2 regions of the Aeribacillus sp. FSL M8-0235 genome follow, and region 2 is predicted to be linked to the other one. Evidence: a T-box and tRNA genes for the amino acid it is inferred to sense, from the RefSeq annotation. Region 2 holds a T-box; the other holds one or more tRNA genes.

Region 1 (10,069 bases), 2.7 Mb from region 2:
CACCCCAATCACAAATGCCTTAATTGTTTGCGTAAAGCCTCCCGTCCCCGGTGTATTCTTGTTTTAACTGTTCCGACTGGAAGTTCCAATATCTCTGCGATTTCTTGCAAGGATAGCTCCTCAATATATCTCAATACGATGACTGATCGATATTTATCCGGCAGTTTTAAAATTTCTTTTTGAATCGTTTCTTGCAGTTCAATTGCTTCAACTTCTTTTTCAGGCATTGCAATATCAGATGATACTTGGGAGTACATTGTTAAGCCTTCAGTCCCCGCAACTTCTGCATCTAAATAATAGTCGGGCTTCTTTTTCCGAATACGATCAATCGATAAATTGGTTGCAATCCGATAAATCCATGTAGAAAATTTTTTGTTCATATCAAATGAATGGATGTTCATATACACTCTTATAAATGCTTCCTGTGCTATGTCCTCAGCTTCATGGACGTTTCCCAGCATTCGATAACAAAGTTGAAAAATTTTATCTTTATATAATTCAACAACTTCTGCAAATGCATTTTGGTCGCCTTTTTTAATTTGTTTGATCTTTTTATTTATAAATTCTTCCATTTTTCTACCTCCGCAGTTGCGGGTACATCATGATACGAATTCGTTCCCCAAAGGTTTCATTTTTTTATAAATCTATTCTAGCAAATTTTAGGAATTTATGTTTTCATCTGCAAGAAAAATTTTTTCCTTTTGTAGCAAAAACCTTTCTTATTCCCATTTCTGGGCTTTTTATAAAGAAACGTCCAACTTGTCATAATGAAATATGACATTACAAATTTTTTCAGAGGGGTTGCACCTCACGCCGCGTTAGGTATTATGATCACAATAGGTTTATAAAGATAAGTATTTTGGGGGCGATGTTAAAGTGAAGGAAGAGTCTTACTTTACGATTGGCGAATTTTCTAAAAAGACGGGAACAACAATCCGAACATTGCATTATTATGATCAAATTGGACTGCTCAAACCGAAAAAAAATCCTCGTTCTGGACACCGATTATACTCTGCTCATGATGTATTGACACTTCAAAAAATAGTCAGTCTTAAATTTTTAGGATACAGTTTAGAACAAATCAAAGAGTTAATTAATGAAACCAACTTCGATTTAAACTTAAAGGAAACTTTACAGTTCCAAAAAGAAGCGCTTGAAGAACGAAAGGAACATATTGAAGAAGTGCTCAAAGCCATTAAACGAATTCTCACGATTTTAGAAGAAGAAAAAGAAGTGGATAGCAATGTTTTAATGAGTCTTATTCAGAGCATACAAACAGAAAAAGAACAGCGCAAATGGTTAGAACATTATACATCAAAAGAAGTAGCTGAAAAGCTTTTTGATCAGCCTGAAGAGGTAATGATCTCCCTTGACAAAGAATACATCCAATTATCCCAAGAAACAAAAAGATTGGCAGGAAGACCTGTCGATGATCCTGAGGTAGAAGCGTTAGTCGAAAAATATATGAAAACAATATTAGAATTTATCGGAGAAGAAACAATTAGTGCTATCGGGAATTTAGATGAAGCTGAAATTAAAACTATTGAAAATAAATTGGCATCTCCATTTACACAGGAGGAAGAGGAGTGGCTTCAGCAAGTGATGGAACATTATGCGATGAAAGCTGGGTTTCTCCAAGATGAAAATATTGACCGACTTTAGGCAAATGAAAAAACTTCACCTCCCCTTTTCCAATTGGGGAGGTCATTTTTTATCTTTGAATTACAGGATGATGGATATTCATTCAGCTCCCATTTTCCCGAAACCTTCCCCAAATTTTATCGAGTGAAGTGTTCCGCCGGAAGCCCAATTATCTCTTTCATATTCATCGAAAACTACTGTAACCCATTCTTCTTTCACGTTTAGTATTTGCGCTGCTGCTTTTGTTATTGCCTCAGTAAACTGCTGTTTCTGTTCTGCGGTTCTTCCTTTAGCCAGCTTTACGTTGATAAAAGGCATCGAATCACAACCCCTTTAAGCCGTTTGAATTTATAAATGGCGTCGAAATTTATTCGTCCTCATCCGGATCTGTGCTATTTCAAAAAATGAAACAAGACAGAAGTTTGTCGATATACTTCGTCACAACACCCGTAAAAACCTTTGCTGGGCAGTCCATTATGCAAAATGTTTTACACAAATCATCCTCTACAGCAACAATCTTCTGGAAAAGAGACTAATTTTTAAAATCTACCAAAAAATCATTTAGGTCATGGTTCCATTTCGGAACAACCGCATTCCCAATACTAAAAGGAAAAATACAATTCGACTTCAATGGTATATTCAAATTTAAAAGGCTGTTATGGGACTAAAAAGGCGAATGCTCCTGCATATAGTCTATTACATTATTTTGAGATTCAAAAGCGAGGATTAGATATAATCGAAGGGATTAGTAACATTTCAAATAAAAAAATCCTGACAATTTCTTGTCAGGAATTAAGTTCATCTTATTTTATAAAGTTTTCCCCGTTGAATTTAAAAAGCGGAAGACGGGACTCGAACCCGCGACCCCCACCTTGGCAAGGTGGTGTTCTACCACTGAACTACTTCCGCACAAATGGTGAGCCATGGAGGATTCGAACCTCCGACCCTCTGATTAAAAGTCAGATGCTCTACCGACTGAGCTAATGGCTCATAAAAAAATTTTTTTCTTCTAATCCATTTTAAAATTTGTCAGATGTCCCTTCCTCTTCCTGATCTTTCGAGGATGCTGGATGCGTCGGGACAACTCGCTGCTTATTCGACGAGACTTCGCCCTTTGTGAAATATAGTTAAATCTTACTTTCTATCTAACATTTTTACAAAAAAAAGAACAGACATGAACTGTCTTTTTATAATAAATGGCTGGGCTAGCTGGATTCGAACCAGCGCATCACGGAGTCAAAGTCCGTTGCCTTACCGCTTGGCTATAGCCCAATATCACCATTCATCTCTTGACTAATTATAGTGTACCAATAAAAAAATCACTTTATACAACATTTTGTTGTTTAATGTGATTTCAATGTTTCATAACATTCTTCGGCATGGTGGAGGGGGACGGATTCGAACCGCCGAACCCTAAGGGAGCGGATTTACAGTCCGCCGCGTTTAGCCACTTCGCTACCCCTCCGATTATTAAAAATGCCGGCGAGAGGAATCGAACCCCCAACCTACTGATTACAAGTCAGTTGCTCTACCAATTGAGCTACACCGGCGCAATAAATACTTTAAATCACACTCAGTTTTTACCTTTGTTTAAATTATTATACCAGTCTCATTAAGCCTGCTTAAGAAAAGCTTGTTTAGTACATGGTGGAGGATGACGGGATCGAACCGCCGACCCCTTGCTTGTAAGGCAAGTGCTCTCCCAGCTGAGCTAATCCTCCATGGTGACCCGTACGGGATTCGAACCCGTGTTACCGCCGTGAAAGGGCGGTGTCTTAACCACTTGACCAACGGGCCAATAACATCATTAGCAAAAAGACAAATTAAATTATATATAACAATTTGCTTTTTGTCAATTATAAAATCATTTTTCCTTCACAAGTTTTTTATTAAGCAATCGACGAGTATTAGTATAGAGAAAAAATGGTTTATTGTCAATATGAAGATTGAGCCAAGCATTTGCAGGAGGGATTCCATAATAAACGCATACAAATGATAAAGATAACCCCAAAGTAATTCCTAGTCCTACTTAATCTCTTCAATGCTTGATGGATAAGGGTTTTCACTTTATTTTTTAGGTACATGGTACGGGTCACGTGTGGCTTCGTTTATTGTTCTCGTGATCTTTTCGATGTATTGTTTGAATGGGCTTCTTGAGATTTTTTCCATCTTTCTACTTGTCCAATAAGCGTTTTGATGACTAACTTTTTCTAATGCTGCCACCAAGGCCGTCATCATCGCACCGGTACCTTGATCCACCCAGTTCCGCCCATTTTCAAATGTTTCGCAAACACACTCATCGTTCTTTCTGTACTCTCCATTGGACGCATTCCGGTCATGTCTATTCCTTTTTCTCTCAGCTATTTCTGGATTTGCTATAAAAAACCTCCTTATATCTATTCTTGAGGAGATTATCTCATAATCTTACAGAGTCTAGAAGATTGGCTAAATTTGACGCTTACTTTTAAGGGAAAACGTTCCAAAAAAGGTTAAAATTATAAAAATCAGAAACAATTCTGAGAGATCTGACGTTTTAATAAGTAGAAAGTCCTTCACTAGAAGTTATGTCCGATATTTCGAATTATCCATGTTTTTTAAGGCAACGAGCGTGAAGAGATGTGTAAAAAGAACAGACAAAAGGAGGTGTAAAAAGGTGCGTTATGAAAAAAATACGTGTACTGTTGATTGACAAAGACAAAGATGAGTTGTTAAAAATTTGCTCTAGCGTTAAAAATGAGACCGACATAGAAATAGTAGGAGTCACGTGCGAGCTGAAATGTTTAAGTGATTTTATTAACCGTATACATGTGAATATTGTACTAATGAATATCAGATTAGTAAAAGATACAGAAAAAATCAAAGTAATAAAATCTGTTACTGAAAAAACAAAAGCACAGCTGATTATTTTAAATGATCAGATTGACAATCGATTGATTTTTGAAGCTTTTATTGCCGGGGCAATCTGTTACATAGACAAATCCTATAATCATATTCCAAATGTAATACGCTTAGCGTATCAAAAATGGTCACTTAAAAGTGCTTATGTTGAATCTGTTATCCGTAAGGAGTTTTGTCGCTTAAGACAACTAGAGATCCACTATATGAAGGAGAGATTAACACAAACAGAACAAAAAATATTAAAGCTGATTGCTGAAGGCTATAAGCAAAAACAAATAGCAGAAATATTAATGGTAGAAATTAATACAATAAAAAAGCACATTACTAATATTTTGAAAAAGACGGGGGAAAAAAGAAGCAAAGAAGCAGCCCGAAAGGCCCGGGAATGGGGGTTAATTTAAAAGGTGGCAAGAAAATTTGGGACTTTTTTCAAATGTGGATTCTACTCTATCATAAGTTTAGGTGATCACCGTTCTGTATTGTTAGAAAATGTGAACTGTAAAAACAGGTAGCTAGCACCTTACTCGAAGGATTCTCGCGGGAATTCAGGAATTTTAATGCGGAAAAACGAGGAGGGTTTTATGTGAAAAAAAAATGGTTAAAAATTGCTTTAACTTCTATTCTAGCTGTAGGAGCATTAGTGCCTGTTGCATCAGCTGCTAACTACAAATTTCATTTTGATGTGACAACAAACTTTTTAACTGGACGTGCTTATACTAACTATGCATGGAAATTTACAGATAAAGAGAATCCAGTTGTTAAGATTACTAGTATAGATTCGAATTGGACAGCAGGAGTAAGAATGGAAAATTCGGAAGGTGCGAAAAGAAGTAGTAATCTTTATACTAAAAAGGCTGGTAATTACACATTAACAAATAATGGAGCTAAGGCCAGTTATAAGTACCGTTTGAAAATCTGGAAAGAAAAAGGAGGTAAATTTGACCGCTTTACGATGAAAGGGAAATGGAACCCAGATACGTATTAACTTAACTCTTTCAATTTCGATTCCGTAGCATATCGCATTTCTGCAATGTAGAAATGCGATATGCTTTTAAAGTAGTTTTGATAGTTATCAATCAGAAAGCGAGTGAAAGATGATGCTCTTACTGGAATTAAAAAGGGGTTTATTGAATAAGCGCATGTTAGTTTCCTGTATGTTTGCTCTTGTAATAATATTTTTGACAGCTTATGACAGGTATTTGTATGATGTTTTATTTTTTGACCCCGAAGCTCCTGATATACGAGGTAATCATCAAGCGATTCAAGATATTTTAGGTGAAATACACAACAAATATAATATTTGGGAGAGCAGTTTTTCATACATAGGTATATTTTTTCCTTTAATTGTTGTGTTTCCATATGCCGCTTCCTATTTAGAAGAAAAGAATCAGAAGTTTCATTACTTTATACAAACAAGGAAATCTTTTGACCATTATGTTAGGAACAAATTCTTGGCCGCCACTTTAACTGGGGGGCTTGCTATCTTCATCCCAGAGTTTATCTTTTACGCTATAATTTCTATTTTTTTTAATAATGATGCCGATTCCCCCTATCGACAACTGCAGGAAGAAGGCATATTCTACACATTGTTCAACACACAGCCTGAATTGTATATTTGGATCAAATTTTTAACGCATTTTTTGCTTGGGGCGTGTTTCGCCTGTATCGCTTTATGCCTTTCCACCTTCGTCAAGAAGAAAGCAATTGTATACGTTGGGCCATTTCTGATTTTCGGTATTTGGGAGATCACCGCAGGAGCCATTCTGGATCAATATCAGTTTTCTCCATCCACCTGGTATGATTTATGGCCTGAAGTTTCGCCATTCTATGTATACGGTTCAATGATCACGATTTTGATTACAGGTTATGTAATTTTTATTTGGAGAACGAGACGGGTGAGAATTGATGACTAATGCCAATCCCCTGAGCACTAAGACCATTCTTTTAAACTGTATGAAACACAAAGTGAAGCACGTAGTTCTGACTCGAAAAGCTGTTTTGTTTGTATTGCTCGTATGTTTAGCAACTTTTCTGGCCAATAGCAAATTAGCGCATATTGACAACCGTTTCCTCAATATGTGGGATTTAATCTTCGATATGCTGTATCATCCTTACTACCAATTGTTCTTGTTTTTGCTGTTCTTCCTGTTTGTGTTAAGTGATATTTGCGATGATCGGCCGATAACTCTCTATGTTCTGCTGCGTTTAAATAAAAAATCGACTTGGTTACTTTCCAAAATATTCCTAATACTTTTAATAAGTACACTGTACACGCTCGTATATCTTTGTATTATTACTCTAATTTCTCTTTTATTATACGGTTATAGCATCCATTGGAGTCCAGGATCCTCCAATCTTTACCACGGGGAGCTTATTGGGCATATACAACCAGTTACTGGTTTTATTCTGTTAGCTATACGATATGTCTTAAGTATTTGGTTTCTCAGCATCCTATATTTGTTTGTTTATGCGTCAGCAGATGGTTATCGTCAAAGCAGTATCGGTGACGGTGATGCTTCTTGTTATTAACCATTTATTTGCTTATAGGTTTTTTGTATCGTATGTTCCGTTTTTGTATATCCATAACGGTTATCTCGTGACGCTTAGGCTGAATGAAAACGGATTCCAATCGGCAATGGTGTTGAATGCAGCAGCCGTTTCTCCTATAGTTTTAATGCTTCTCGTCTTGTGGATGAGAAAATCAAAGCTGGAATTTGGGGGATCTTGAATATGATCAGAGAATGGAAAGCCCTTGTTCAGTTTAATATGCGCTACTTTACTTATCATCAGTGGCTTCTGGCGATCGCAGTGTTCGTCATCTCTAATTTGGTCACACTTCTATATTATGGAGATCTTGTCTCATCCACTATAGATGCATTCATCTTCCACTTTGCCGTGTTCGAGGGGGCGGATATTTTAACGATCATTCATACATTGCTCCCTTTTTTCGTATTAGCGTATATTGTTGACTTATACATGGAAAACAATTTTCATGAGAATTTACTGTATACTTTGCTGCGGATATCTAACAGGAACGCGTGGGCATTGTCCCATTTGACCGTCTTATTTGCCATTCATGTTGTGTACCTATTTTTTTATTACAGTCTGTCCTGGTTCATTTTGCATTCTATTTATAAGTCAGGTGATATTACAGTCCAGTATTGGGCAGGTAAATTATCGTCAAAAGATGTATATTCACAATGGTTATTTCTATTCCTTTCATGGATTATCCAGCTAATCGGCTCTTTTAGCATTAGTTTGTGGCAAGTATATATCAACCTCCTTACCCAAAAAAGCGGTTACGGGTACTTCTCTGCTGCTTTAATGTACATCATTCCTTTCATTTTGGGGAATGTGAATCTATGGATTGGAAGCCATGGCAGACTTGTAAACTATGACGTGTTGGCTCCAGGTAGCGGGAGTCATTCAATCGCTGGTTTTGTCATTTTTCATGTTTTATGGATTCTTCTGTTCATTTATTTGTCGTATCGCGTTATGACGCGACGTTAGATTGCTGAATTTTCAAGGAAAGGTGATAAACTATGGCAGTTGTATTGCAGGTAAGGAACTTGAGCAAAACATTTAAAAAGGAGAAAGTATTCAGTAATATAAATCTTGATATTGAAGAAGCAAAGATTTACGGGTTTGTCGGGCATAATGGGAGTGGTAAATCAGTTTTCTTTAAGATACTTTGCGGCATTTTACTCCCAGACCAAGGAGAAATTAAAATTTTTGGAAATATTTTAGGGAAGGATATTGACTTTCCCACTGAAGTTGGTGCTGTTATCGAGACACCAGGATTCTTGTCCGATTACTCCGGATTTAAAAATTTAAAATACTTAGCTTCTATACGCAATAAGATTAGTGATAAGGAGATTATAGAAGCAATCCAAAGTGTCGGTCTAGATCCGAACAGCAAGAAAAGTGTGAAAAAATATTCTTTAGGTATGAAACAAAGATTGGGTATCGCACAAGCAATTATGGAGAAGCCGAAAATACTCATACTAGATGAACCAATGAACGGTCTGGATAAAACAGGAGTCAAACAGATAAGAGAATTGCTGTTGTCATTGAAAAAACAGGGGACAACCATCTTATTGGCGAGTCATATCAGTGAGGATATTCACATACTATGTGATAAAGTGTACGAATTTGATAATAAAACACTTGTGGAAGTAAATAAACTCTAGATTTCACTTAATCAGCCATTCCGAAAAAGGGTTGAATGCATACATTCTACTTGAAGCACTTGAAAAGACAGTTCAATGGCTAAACGGCAGATGTCACCGAATTCTTTGGAACTCAAGTCAAAACGATTGGCATTTCCTAAAATTCGTTCGTTAAACTTGCTAATTTCACGTGTACTCATGTCATTTTGATACATCTTGATGATCGCTTCCTCGAGCCAGCCGGTATGGCGTTGGTAAGGGAGGGGGAACAAATGCGTTTGAAATTCTCCGTTCCGGTAATCCGACCGTATTGTGCATCTGGATTTCGTTGATAGTAGCCGTTTCTCATATTCGATGTTCCAGCTTGTTCAATCTCGAGGAAATGTTTCATTTCTTCCCACATAATCAGCTCTAATTTTTCATTCACAAACTGACGAATGGTACTTTCCTGTTGATTAGCCCAGTCACCATTCGGTATTCTTTTAGACATAGGTAGGGTTCTCTGGAATATTTGGCCAAATCAGAAAATACCCTACCTTATGCTTTACACAAAATTTTATACATCATCCTTTTGGCCGACATAAATTTTATCGAGGTCTTTTATATTTTTTTAAAAATAATATAAAAGATCTTATTGCCGTCAAAATGTTGTTGAAGAATAATATAAAAACAAAAAAAGGCTCCCTCGCACATCGAGAAAACCTTGTTATTTCAACGTTTTTCATCAAAGCTTCCAACCGGGCTCGAACCGGTGACCTCTTCCTTACCATGGAAGTGCTCTACCAACTGAGCTATGGAAGCATGGCTCCGCAGGCAGGATTCGAACCTGCGACCGTTCGGTTAACAGCCGAATGCTCTACCACTGAGCTACTGCGGAATATTTTAATAAACCATATTTTGGTTCACATACAGCTCAATCAGTATATCAAAATGACTTCAAAAGAATGTACTCTTGTATGGTTCTCTACAATAAGCCCAGCTTTCAAAAAGAATTTAAAGGCAGCCTGGCAGCGTCCTACTCTCACAAGGGACAAACCCTCACTACCATCGGCGCTGAAGAGCTTAACTTCCGTGTTCGGGATGGGAACGGGTGTGACCTCTTCGCCATTGCCACCAAGCAGCCTTTTCTGTTTTCCTTCCTGTTGTCAAATGACATCGGAATGTCATTCTTTCAAAACTAGATAACGTTTCTTTCACGAATAGATGCTCCTACTTGGTTAAGTCCTCGATCGATTAGTATCCGTCAGCTCCACGTGTCACCACGCTTCCACCTCGGACCTATCTACCTCGTCATCTTCAAGGGATCTTACTCGCTTCGAGCGATGGGAAATCTCATCTTGAGGGGGGCTTCACGCTTAGAT
Region 2 (10,069 bases):
AGCGCGGTAAAGGATCGTTTGGAAGATAGTGAAGCAAAAGTGATTGTAACAACAAAAGAGCTGCTGCCAAGAGTTCCAATTGATGAATTGCCTGCGCTCAAACATGTGGTGGTTGTAGGAGAAGATGTAAAAGAAGAAGGAAAAATAATCGATTTCTTTGCTCATTTTGAAAATGCAAGCAAAGATTTGGAAATTGAATGGGTGGATCGGAGAGACGGACTTCTTTTGCATTATACTTCCGGATCAACAGGAAAACCGAAAGGCGTTCTCCATGTCCATAATGCGATGATTCAGCATTATCAAACAGCAAAATGGGTTCTTGACTTGAAGGAAGAAGATATTTATTGGTGTACGGCAGACCCTGGATGGGTAACCGGAACAGTTTATGGTATTTTTGGTCCGTGGCTCCTAGGTGTTACAAATGTTATTGTTGGAGGCAGATTCAGCCCTGATTATTGGTATGAAACAATCGAAAAATACGGTGTCACTGTCTGGTACAGCGCTCCAACAGCGTTTCGGATGCTGATGAGTGCAGGAGACGAATTGGTGAAAAAATATAATTTAAGCTCTCTGCGCCATATTTTAAGTGTCGGAGAACCTTTAAATCCTGAAGTTATTCGCTGGGGAATGAAAGTATTTAATAAGCGCATTCATGATACTTGGTGGATGACGGAAACAGGCGGGCATCTTATTTGCAACTATCCGTGTATGGATATCCGGCCTGGATCAATGGGCAAGCCGATCCCCGGCGTAAAAGCAGCAATTATTGACGATCATGGAAATGAATTGCCTCCAAACCGAATGGGGAATCTAGCAATTAAAAAAGGCTGGCCTTCCATGATGCAAGCAATTTGGAATAATCCTGAAAAATATGAATCTTATTTTATCGGTGACTGGTATGTATCTGGAGACTCCGCTTATATGGATGAAGATGGATATTTTTGGTTCCAGGGACGGGTTGATGACGTCATTATGACTTCCGGCGAACGGGTCGGACCGTTCGAAGTAGAAAGCAAGCTTGTTGAACATCCTGCTGTAGCGGAAGCTGGAGTTATCGGCAAGCCGGACCCTGTTCGAGGAGAAATTATTAAAGCGTTCGTTGCATTGCGCAGCGGCTATGAAGCATCAGAAGATTTGAAAGAGGATATTCGCCAGTTTGTTAAAAAAGGGCTGGCAGCACATGCAGCGCCACGGGAAATAGAATTTTGCGAAAAACTGCCGAAAACTCGAAGCGGAAAAATTATGCGCCGCGTGTTGAAAGCATGGGAGCTTAACTTGCCAACAGGTGACTTGTCGACGTTGGAAGATTAAAAATAATAGAAGCCGTAAGTCTAGTAAATAGGCTTGCGGCTTTGTTATTGGCGGTTCAGGCATTAATAATAGATTGATAAAATAAACGCTAAAAATGGAAATAGGAGAGAAGCTTATGGAATCATCCCTTTTATTGAAAGAATTGCGAACGAAAGAGGAAATTTTAGAAGGATTTTCAGTGATGAAACATTTGCGGACTCATCTTGATGAACAATCATTTCTTGAATTGGTGCTTGAAGCTAAACAAAAGGAAGGATATCAATTAGTTGCTCTTTACGATCATAATAAAATGGTTGCCATCATCGGATTTATGCCAATGATCACTTTATACTACGGGCGTTTCATTTGGGTTTGTGATTTAGTGACATTGCCTGAAGAACGATCAAAAGGATACGGTGAAAAGCTTTTAACGTATGTTCATCAATATGCTGTAGAAAATGGCTATAATATTGTTTCTTTATCTTCCGGCTTGCAGCGCGTTGACGCACACCGCTTCTATGAAGAAAAAATGCGATACAATAAAGTAAGCTATGTTTTCTTAAAAAAGCTGCCGTCACACTAGCCAGTAAAAGATAAAAAGGACCACGTGCGGTCCTTTTTAAATATTTATTGGGTGAAAGCAAGTTTTGCTGGGCTGTTTTTTCTGTTTCGTCTACTTTATTGATCGTTTAATGCATCTTTTCCATTCGCCTATTGTCTTGCATTTGCCGTCTGCTTCGGTTTTTGCTGCGGCTCTGTTTTTCCAGATTGCGCCGTTTTTACAATGGCTGAAGGAGGAGACGCTTTTCCTGCCACATCAACTGCAACGACGTAATAGGAGGCAGGAGATTTTCCGACTGAGATGCTTAAGTTATTTTTTGCAGGTATGCTGGCAATTTTTTTGAAACTATTTGAATTAGAGGGAGCTGCATAAACTCTGTACCCGATAACATCATATTCACCGCTTTTGCTCCAGGATAATGTTGTTCCGCTAAGCTTTACAGCGGGCACTTTAGAAGGAGCTTTGCCATTATCCTGAAGAACCCTATTGCCGGTCAACGTCAAAGCCTCTAAATTAACTCCGCTAGGCAGAAGTTTAGTCAATTGGGACACGTCTGAAATCCCAAGATTATTCAATACTTCTTTTTTCAGCAGAGGCCCTTCCTGGACGAATTCAGCCGGTGCATTTGCCGGCACTTGATAGGCTACGTTGTCTACTAAAACAAATTTGCCGTACGCCAAGCTTTTATCCACTTTATTCGGCAGAAATTTAGCGTTATACAAGTCAGTTTGAACGAGTCCAGCTTTCTTACATAATTCAGAAGGCAGATCCCCAGAGAGGGCGCAATACGATCTTGAAACAATTCCTTTAGGCATTTTAAAGGAAGTGTTAGGATCTATTAAGTCAGGTTTGACGCTGTATGCGGCGTTCATTAATTTTGCCCAAAGCAATATATTTCTATTACTGTAGGTCAAACCTTTGTAGGTCGTTTCCAGCCTTTTCGGCGTGTCATAACCGATCCATGTGCCGAAGGATACATTAGGATTTACAGCAACAAACCATGCATCCCGATAATCCTGCCCAGTTCCTGTTTTTCCAGCCCAATCAGATTGAAATGATAGATACCTTTTTAAAGAGGAAGCCGTTCCGCTTTGAATGACATCCCGCATCATATCAATCATTAAATAGGCTGTTTGAGGGGAAAAGACCTTCTCTTTCTTGCTGTTATGTTGATATATAACTTTTCCGTCTTGTGTTTCAATTTTTTCAATCATGTAGGCGTCGACAAATTCACCGTTATTGGCAAATGTTGAAAAGGCGTTTACGTTTTCCTCCACGGTTACTCCGTAAGTCATTGCCCCAAGAGCGAGGGAGAATGAACTGTAATCTTCTTGAGCAAGTGAACTAAATCCCATTTTTTCTAAATAGGATACCGGATTTTGCGAAATAATTTTTGCATAGGTTTTTACCGCCGGAATGTTATATGAATGTTTCAATGCTGTTCGAATACTTGTTAATCCGTGATAGCCGCCTCCATAGTTTTTCGGCTGATATTTCCCGATTGAAAATGGAAGATCTGCCACAACAGTTCCCGGCTGGACGATGCCCATTTCCATCGCGGGTGCATAGACAGCGAGCGGTTTCATTGTTGAACCGTTTGGTCTTAATGCTCTTGTAGCATGGTTTGTCTGCTCCCTGTTATGATCACGGCCGCCAACAAAGGAGATAATTTTTCCAGTTTTGTTTTCGATTAAAACAGCGCCGACTTCAACTGGTTCCTCGATGGTTACGGTCTTGCCTGTTTCAGGATCTTTTTTCTTTTCAAGCTTTGGACTTCCGTAATACTCGTAGTTTTTGACAACCTCTTGCATTTTGTCATAAATTTTCTTGTTAATGGTCGTATGAATGTTGTAGCCGTTTTGTCTCATGTCTTGATCGGCCAGCGCCATGTATCGATTAAACAGCTCTTTATTATTTTTTCGGAGATCCTCCAGCTTGTGACCGTCTTTTTTCGCCAGCTGCTCAGCCAGTATATCCTTCACTCTTTTTTCAACTTCGTATATAATCCAAGGATATTGCTCAATATCAGGTTTTTTCTTTTTGGCTAAATGAGCCTTTAAATCAAACTTAAGTGCTTCTTCATATTCTTTTTTTGTAATATATCCTTCTGCAAACATTTTTCTTAGGACGGTTTTCATTCGGTTTATACCAGGCTGTAAATCTTCTTTTACTTCTCCGTCCTTTGTGAACGGTGTATAAGCAAAAGGATTTTGAGGGAGACCAGCGATAAAAGCTGCCTGCGGTATCGATAAGTCTTTCGCATCTATGCCAAAAATCCCCTGCGCTGCAGCCTGCACGCCTGCAATGTTTCTTCCGGAGCTGTTTCGTCCAAATGATGATACATTTAAATAGGCTTCTAATATTTGATCTTTCGTAAAATATTTTTCTAATCTCAATGCTAGCAGGATTTCTTTTGCTTTTCTTTCAAATGACACTTCGTTGGTCAATATTTGGTTTTTAATTAATTGCTGTGTGAGGGTGCTTCCGCCGGTTCTGACAGAAGAGTTTGAGAACTCCTGGAAAATCGCCCGCATGATCGCCTTTGGGACAATCCCTTTATGCTCGTAAAAATATTCGTCCTCAACTGCAACAATTGCATGTTTTAAATGCTCGGAAATTTGATCAATTTTGATTTTTTCACGTTCAAGATCTGTGCGAATTTTCCCTAAATAGACATTGTCTGCAAAGTACACTTTCGTTGTTTCAGAATAATCGTAAATGTCTTTTTCCAATTCTTTTTCGGAACGGATCGGCTCATCTTTTACAAGCGATGCAAAATAACCAGCTCCTAATCCTCCGATAAAGGAGAAGCCTATTAAACCGATAACTAATAGTAAAAGAAATAAGTTCCATGTTACGTTATAGGCAATGACCATTTTTTGCTGGTGCTTGTGATAAAAGGAGCTTACCTTCCTAAAAAATTCGTACCATTTCTCCATTTTTCATCATCCCTCTACAAAATCTAGTTTATTATAGCATATTTTTTTCTCCGGTTGACGCCCTCTGTTCTAATCTTAGTTGACAAAGGATGTCAATTATGCTAAAAATATTTATTAATGAAAAAAATACTTGAGCGTTGATTGGAGAAAGTAGCAGGCATTTCCCTGTTTCAGAGAGCTGATGGCCGGTGCGAATCAGCACATAAATGCTTTGTGAATTACCTCCATGAGCATTCTTTGTGAAAGTGAAGTAGCAAAGGACGGTTTTTAGCCGTTATCAGAATGAGTGAAGAACATGCAAATGTTCTTAAGCAGGGTGGTACCGCGTAATTATACGTCCCTTCATGAAGGGGCGTTTTTTATTTGGATAAAATTTGAAAAGGAGTGGGTTTGATGAATGCTTTGCTAGAAGATTTAAAATATCGCGGACTCATTAATCAAGTAACGGATGAAGAAGGATTAGATAAATTGTTGTCAGAGGAACAGGTGAAGCTGTACTGCGGTTTTGACCCGACGGCAGACAGCCTTCATATCGGGCATTTGCTGCCGATTTTAACGTTAAAAAGATTTCAAGAGGCAGGTCATCAACCGATTGCTCTTGTTGGCGGCGCAACAGGCTTGATCGGCGATCCAAGCGGAAAAAAACAGGAAAGAACATTAAATGAAAAAGAAACGGTGAAGCAGTGGTCAGAACGCATTAAGGAACAGCTTTCCCGCTTTTTGGATTTTGAAAAAGAAGGGAATCCGGCCATTTTGGCCAACAACTACGATTGGATCGGGCCATTGGATGTCATCACATTTTTGCGCGATATCGGCAAAAGCTTTGGCATAAACTATATGCTGGCGAAAGAAACCGTGCAGTCAAGAATTGAAACGGGCATTTCCTTTACGGAATTCAGCTACATGATTTTGCAATCGTACGATTTTTTAAAGCTGTACCAAACCTATGATTGCCGCTTGCAAATCGGCGGAAGCGACCAATGGGGAAATATTACGTCAGGACTTGAACTAATTCGAAAAACGGAAGAAAATGCGAAAGCATACGGTCTTACACTCCAGCTCGTCACGAAAGCCGACGGCACAAAATTCGGCAAAACGGAAGGAGGAGCCATCTGGCTCGATAAAGAAAAAACATCGCCTTACGAATTTTATCAATTTTGGATCAATACCGATGACCGGGATGTCATCAAATATTTAAAATATTTTACTTTCTTATCAAAAGAAGAAATTGAACAATTGGCAGAAGAAGTGAAAAATACTCCTGAAAAACGGTCTGCGCAAAAAGCGTTAGCGGAAGAAGTGACAAAGCTTGTCCATGGCGAAGAAGCACTCAAACAGGCAGTCAAAATTTCCGAAGCGCTGTTCAGCGGCAATATAAAAGCTTTAACAGCAGAAGAAATAAAACAAGGCTTTAAAGATGTGCCTTCGTATGAAACGACCGAAAATGAAATCGGATTAGTCGATTTATTGGTTCAGGCGAAAATTTCTCCATCGAAACGGCAGGCAAGAGAAGACATCGGAAACGGTGCGATTTACATTAACGGCGAACGGGTGCAGGAGCTTGATTATATTGTGTCTGAAAAAGACATCATCGAAGGTCAATTTGCTGTGATCCGCCGGGGCAAAAAGAAATATTTCTTAATTCATTTCAAATAATCATATGCCTCTGCTCACACTTTAGGGGCCTATTAAAATCAATTGGAAAATATACGGGCGAGTGATTCTAAACGACCACCGCTCATACCCGTATTCTATTAAATAAGTCAAAAGCACCCCCCCCTTCAATTGAATGGATTAATTTATTCATTGAAGGGGGGTTTTTTCGTACAAAAGAAGCGGAATTTGTCGAAAAATACAGAATTTTGTATGTCAAAAAATGTACCTAAATCTAGTTTTTATAAAGTATCACTAGCATTGCACTAATTAAATCTGATGATTCAAAATACTAAGAATGTTCAATTTTTTATTGATTTCGAAACAAAAAAATCCTTTACAATGGAAGTACAGGTGGTTCCTGTCCAAATCCAATCGTAAAGGATAACCATTATGGACAAGAATACACTAATTTCATCATTTGGTAAATGGGTTTCACCCATAAATATTCAAAAACTTAGCGAACAAGTCAAAGAATTGAAACAGGACTATTACACAAAAAAGCTGACAACAGAAGCCTATATTAAACTTTTATTGGTAGCCCAACTGCTCGAATTTACGAGCTTAGAGGAAATGAGTGATGCACTTGTAGACGAAGATCTTCAAAAAGCACTCGGATTTGAATCGATAAGTGCCTCTCAGCTATCCCGAAAAAACAATCAGATCCACCCACTAATTCTTGCAAATTTGTTCTTGGATCTTGTTTGGAAAATTCAACGGCACCATTATCAAAACGGAAAGAATATGCCACTGAAAATCATTGATTCAAGTACACTCCCGTTGAATTTGACCCATTATAAATGGGCAAAATTCCGTAAAACAAAAGCTGGTGTAAAGCTACACTTACGGCTCGTTTTCATGGATAAAGACACCGTCTATCCTGAAAAAGCAGTGATTACGACAGCAAAAGAACATGACCGAAATCAACTCGAAGTCCTAGTGGATGATCAAGAAGCCATGTATGTGTTTGACCGCGGTTATGTGGACTATGAACGTTTTGATCGGATGACAGATGATGGCTATTTCTTCGTTTCAAGACTGAAGAAAAACGCAGTCATTCGTGAAGTCTATACATTTTCACTTCCTGATGATTGTCACGTTCTATCCGATAAAATGGTCTACATTGGTACCACACAAAATCGTACTGAAAATGTCTTTCGTCTACTAGAAGTTACGGACACAAAAGGGAACTTACTTCGTTTCATCACCAACCGATTTGATTTAAAACCAGAAGAGATAAGTGATATTTACCGATCTCGCTGGGCTATTGAGCTCTTTTTCAAATGGCTCAAGCAACACGTGGAAATTAAGCACTTTTATGGGATGAGTGAAACAGCTATTCAAAATCAAATTTTCTTAGCCCTTATCACGTATTGCTTACATGTTCTCATTCAATTGGAGATGAAAAGTAAGAAATCCCTACTTCGAATTACTCGTTGGTTAAAGAGATCTCTGTGGAAACCAGCTTATGTTTGGTTGCGAAAATTTGATGGGCGAGCCAGTCCATAATCTCCCTTTTGTCGTTGTCGCTCTGGTTTAGCTGTATATATTTACCAAATGGGCAGTGCCACCTTTCTGTAGGTTTTGTCTTTTTGGCACAAATTCACAAAAATTAATTAACAGAAAATTCTAACTATATTTATGCAATGCTAATGATTTTAAATAGTTCCTGATAGAATTTATAAAAAACTTTTGGGGAGTTAAGTCCATATAATTGTGTAAAAAGGGAAATAGAAAAAGAGCCATGTTGCTTCCCCTTTGGTAGTATAAACAGTGGACCAAAAACACCAAACATAAGGAGGAATGCAACCATGGCTCAATATCATATTACCCTAAATGATGAACTTTTGCACGGGTTATTCACCAGAGATGAAGGATTAGCTAAGCTATTGGAACAAGTCCTCAATCAAATCCTCGAGGCGCAAGTAGAAGAACAGCTGGGAGCTCGCCGTTATGAACGAACGGAAGAACGAAAAGGCTATCGAAACGGTTCGTATCCACACCAGCTGACGACCCGGGTGGGACGGTTGACCTTGCGCGTTCCACGGACAAGAGATGGGGAGTTCTCTACGGAACTGTTCTAACGGTATCAACGGAGCGAACAAGCACTGGTACTGGCACTAATGGAAATGGTGGTAAACGGGGTGTCTACCCGAAAAATCACTCAAATCACGGAGGAATTATGCGGCACTTCGTTTTCCAAGTCGACGGTCTCCTCGCTGTGCAAGGGACTGGATCCGATTATCCAAGACTGGAATTACCGTTCCCTTCATGAACACGTGTATCCGTTTGTGCTAGTAGATGCTATTTATACGAAAGTCCGGGAGGATGGACGATTACGCTCCAGAGCCGTGTTGATCGCTACAGGAGTGAATGAGGAAGGATATCGAGAAATTCTTGGCCTGCAAATCGGAAACAGTGAATCGGAGTCCAGCTGGAGCGAGTTCTTCGGATGGCTGAAAGACCGGGGACTCCGGGGAGTGGACTTGATCATCTCGGATCAGCACGGCGGGCTGGTGCAAGCCATTGAAAAGCATTTCCAAGGCGCTACATGGCAACGATGCCAGACACATTTTATTCGCAATATCCTCGATGCCGCACCAAAGTATATGCAGGATGCCTTGCTCGAGGAGATTCGTGGGATTCTTCATGTAAGCAAACGGCCCGGCTGTTATTGGAACAAGTGCTGGCCAAATGGGAAGAAAAAGCCCCAAAAGCCATGCAAATCCTCGAAGAGGGATTCGAAGACGCCACCGCCGTATTGGACTATCCGGACCGTTATCGTCGGCGTCTGCGTACGACAAACGGAGTGGAACGGCTGAACGAAGAAATTCGCCGCAGAGAACGGGTCATCCGCATCTTTCCGAACCGGGAATCGGTGTATCGCCTCGTTGGTGCCGTGTTGATCGAAATCGATGAGAAATGGATGTCGGGACGTAAATACTTAGATATGTCCGAATATTGGCAGTGGCGGAAAACGAAAGAGCAAGAAGCTCGATCGGTGAATCAGGAGGCTCCGGCGATCAAGAGAGTGGGATAACCTCTATGCCGTGTCAAGGAGAACGTGGAATACCGGAGCGAAGCGAGGATATGCCGCGAAAGCTCCTTGACACGCCTGTTCCTTGACAACATGATGTTTTGTCCGGAAGGCGACTGGCAGGGAGACTTGCCGGACTTACCTACTATACGTCAAGTCATCAGGTCCATGTTGTCTATCAAAGGGGAATTTACACAATAATTTGGACTTGACCCTGCAGTGCTGGGATTAATCTTTGAAAAAATTAATGGTTATAGGGATGGCTCATACTTTACACCTGGTCACATCACAATGTATATGAGCAGATATATTATTAGAAAAGCTGTGGTTGATAAGATAAATGAGGTCAAAGGTTGGAACTGTAAAGATATTTACGAGGTTCAGTTTAGAATTACATCGTTAGATGAAGCAAAAGAAATTAGTGGAATTATAGACACTATTAAAATTTGTGATCCTGCGGTTGGATCAGGACATTTTCTTGTTTCAGTGTTGAATGAACTTATCGCTATTAAAAGCGAACTTAGAGTCTTAATTGATACTGAAGGGCGATCAATGAATGATATTCGTTGTACAGTTGTGAATGACGAA

Evidence for each region. The T-box of region 2 lies ahead of tyrS (tyrosine--tRNA ligase). A T-box ahead of a tRNA ligase gene usually reads a tRNA of that ligase, here a tRNA-Tyr.
Region 1: it has a tRNA-Tyr gene. The T-box ahead of tyrS (tyrosine--tRNA ligase) is inferred to sense a tRNA for this amino acid. The anticodon was not compared.

The regions. Positions count from the first base shown of each region.
Region 1 covers NZ_JBBOBW010000001.1:173,851-183,919, reverse strand. The annotation lists gene sigW (RNA polymerase sigma factor SigW) at 9-572, opposite strand; gene NSQ71_RS01050 (MerR family transcriptional regulator) at 877-1,662, shown strand; gene NSQ71_RS01045 (tautomerase family protein) at 1,741-1,959, opposite strand; tRNA gene NSQ71_RS01040 (tRNA-Gly) at 2,479-2,550, opposite strand; tRNA gene NSQ71_RS01035 (tRNA-Lys) at 2,556-2,631, opposite strand; tRNA gene NSQ71_RS01030 (tRNA-Gln) at 2,839-2,913, opposite strand; tRNA gene NSQ71_RS01025 (tRNA-Tyr) at 3,022-3,106, opposite strand; tRNA gene NSQ71_RS01020 (tRNA-Thr) at 3,119-3,191, opposite strand; tRNA gene NSQ71_RS01015 (tRNA-Val) at 3,287-3,362, opposite strand; tRNA gene NSQ71_RS01010 (tRNA-Glu) at 3,364-3,438, opposite strand; gene NSQ71_RS01005 (hypothetical protein) at 3,709-3,900, opposite strand; gene NSQ71_RS01000 (response regulator transcription factor) at 4,302-4,940, shown strand; gene NSQ71_RS00995 (hypothetical protein) at 5,123-5,524, shown strand; gene NSQ71_RS00990 (hypothetical protein) at 5,667-6,452, shown strand; gene NSQ71_RS00985 (hypothetical protein) at 7,019-7,267, shown strand; gene NSQ71_RS00980 (hypothetical protein) at 7,270-8,049, shown strand; gene NSQ71_RS00975 (ATP-binding cassette domain-containing protein) at 8,082-8,729, shown strand; partial or broken gene NSQ71_RS00970 (transposase) at 8,858-9,198, opposite strand; tRNA gene NSQ71_RS00965 (tRNA-Thr) at 9,437-9,509, opposite strand; tRNA gene NSQ71_RS00960 (tRNA-Asn) at 9,511-9,585, opposite strand; rRNA gene rrf (5S ribosomal RNA) at 9,711-9,826, opposite strand; rRNA gene NSQ71_RS00950 (23S ribosomal RNA) at 9,922-10,069, opposite strand, start outside.
Region 2 covers NZ_JBBOBW010000001.1:2,901,218-2,911,286, reverse strand. The annotation lists gene acsA (acetate--CoA ligase) at 1-1,311, shown strand, start outside; gene NSQ71_RS14230 (GNAT family N-acetyltransferase) at 1,427-1,873, shown strand; gene NSQ71_RS14225 (transglycosylase domain-containing protein) at 2,002-4,791, opposite strand; T-box leader at 4,920-5,136, shown strand; gene tyrS (tyrosine--tRNA ligase) at 5,185-6,447, shown strand; gene NSQ71_RS14215 (IS4 family transposase) at 6,838-7,953, shown strand; partial or broken gene NSQ71_RS14210 (IS256 family transposase) at 8,256-9,484, shown strand; gene NSQ71_RS14205 (Eco57I restriction-modification methylase domain-containing protein) at 9,701-10,069, shown strand, end outside.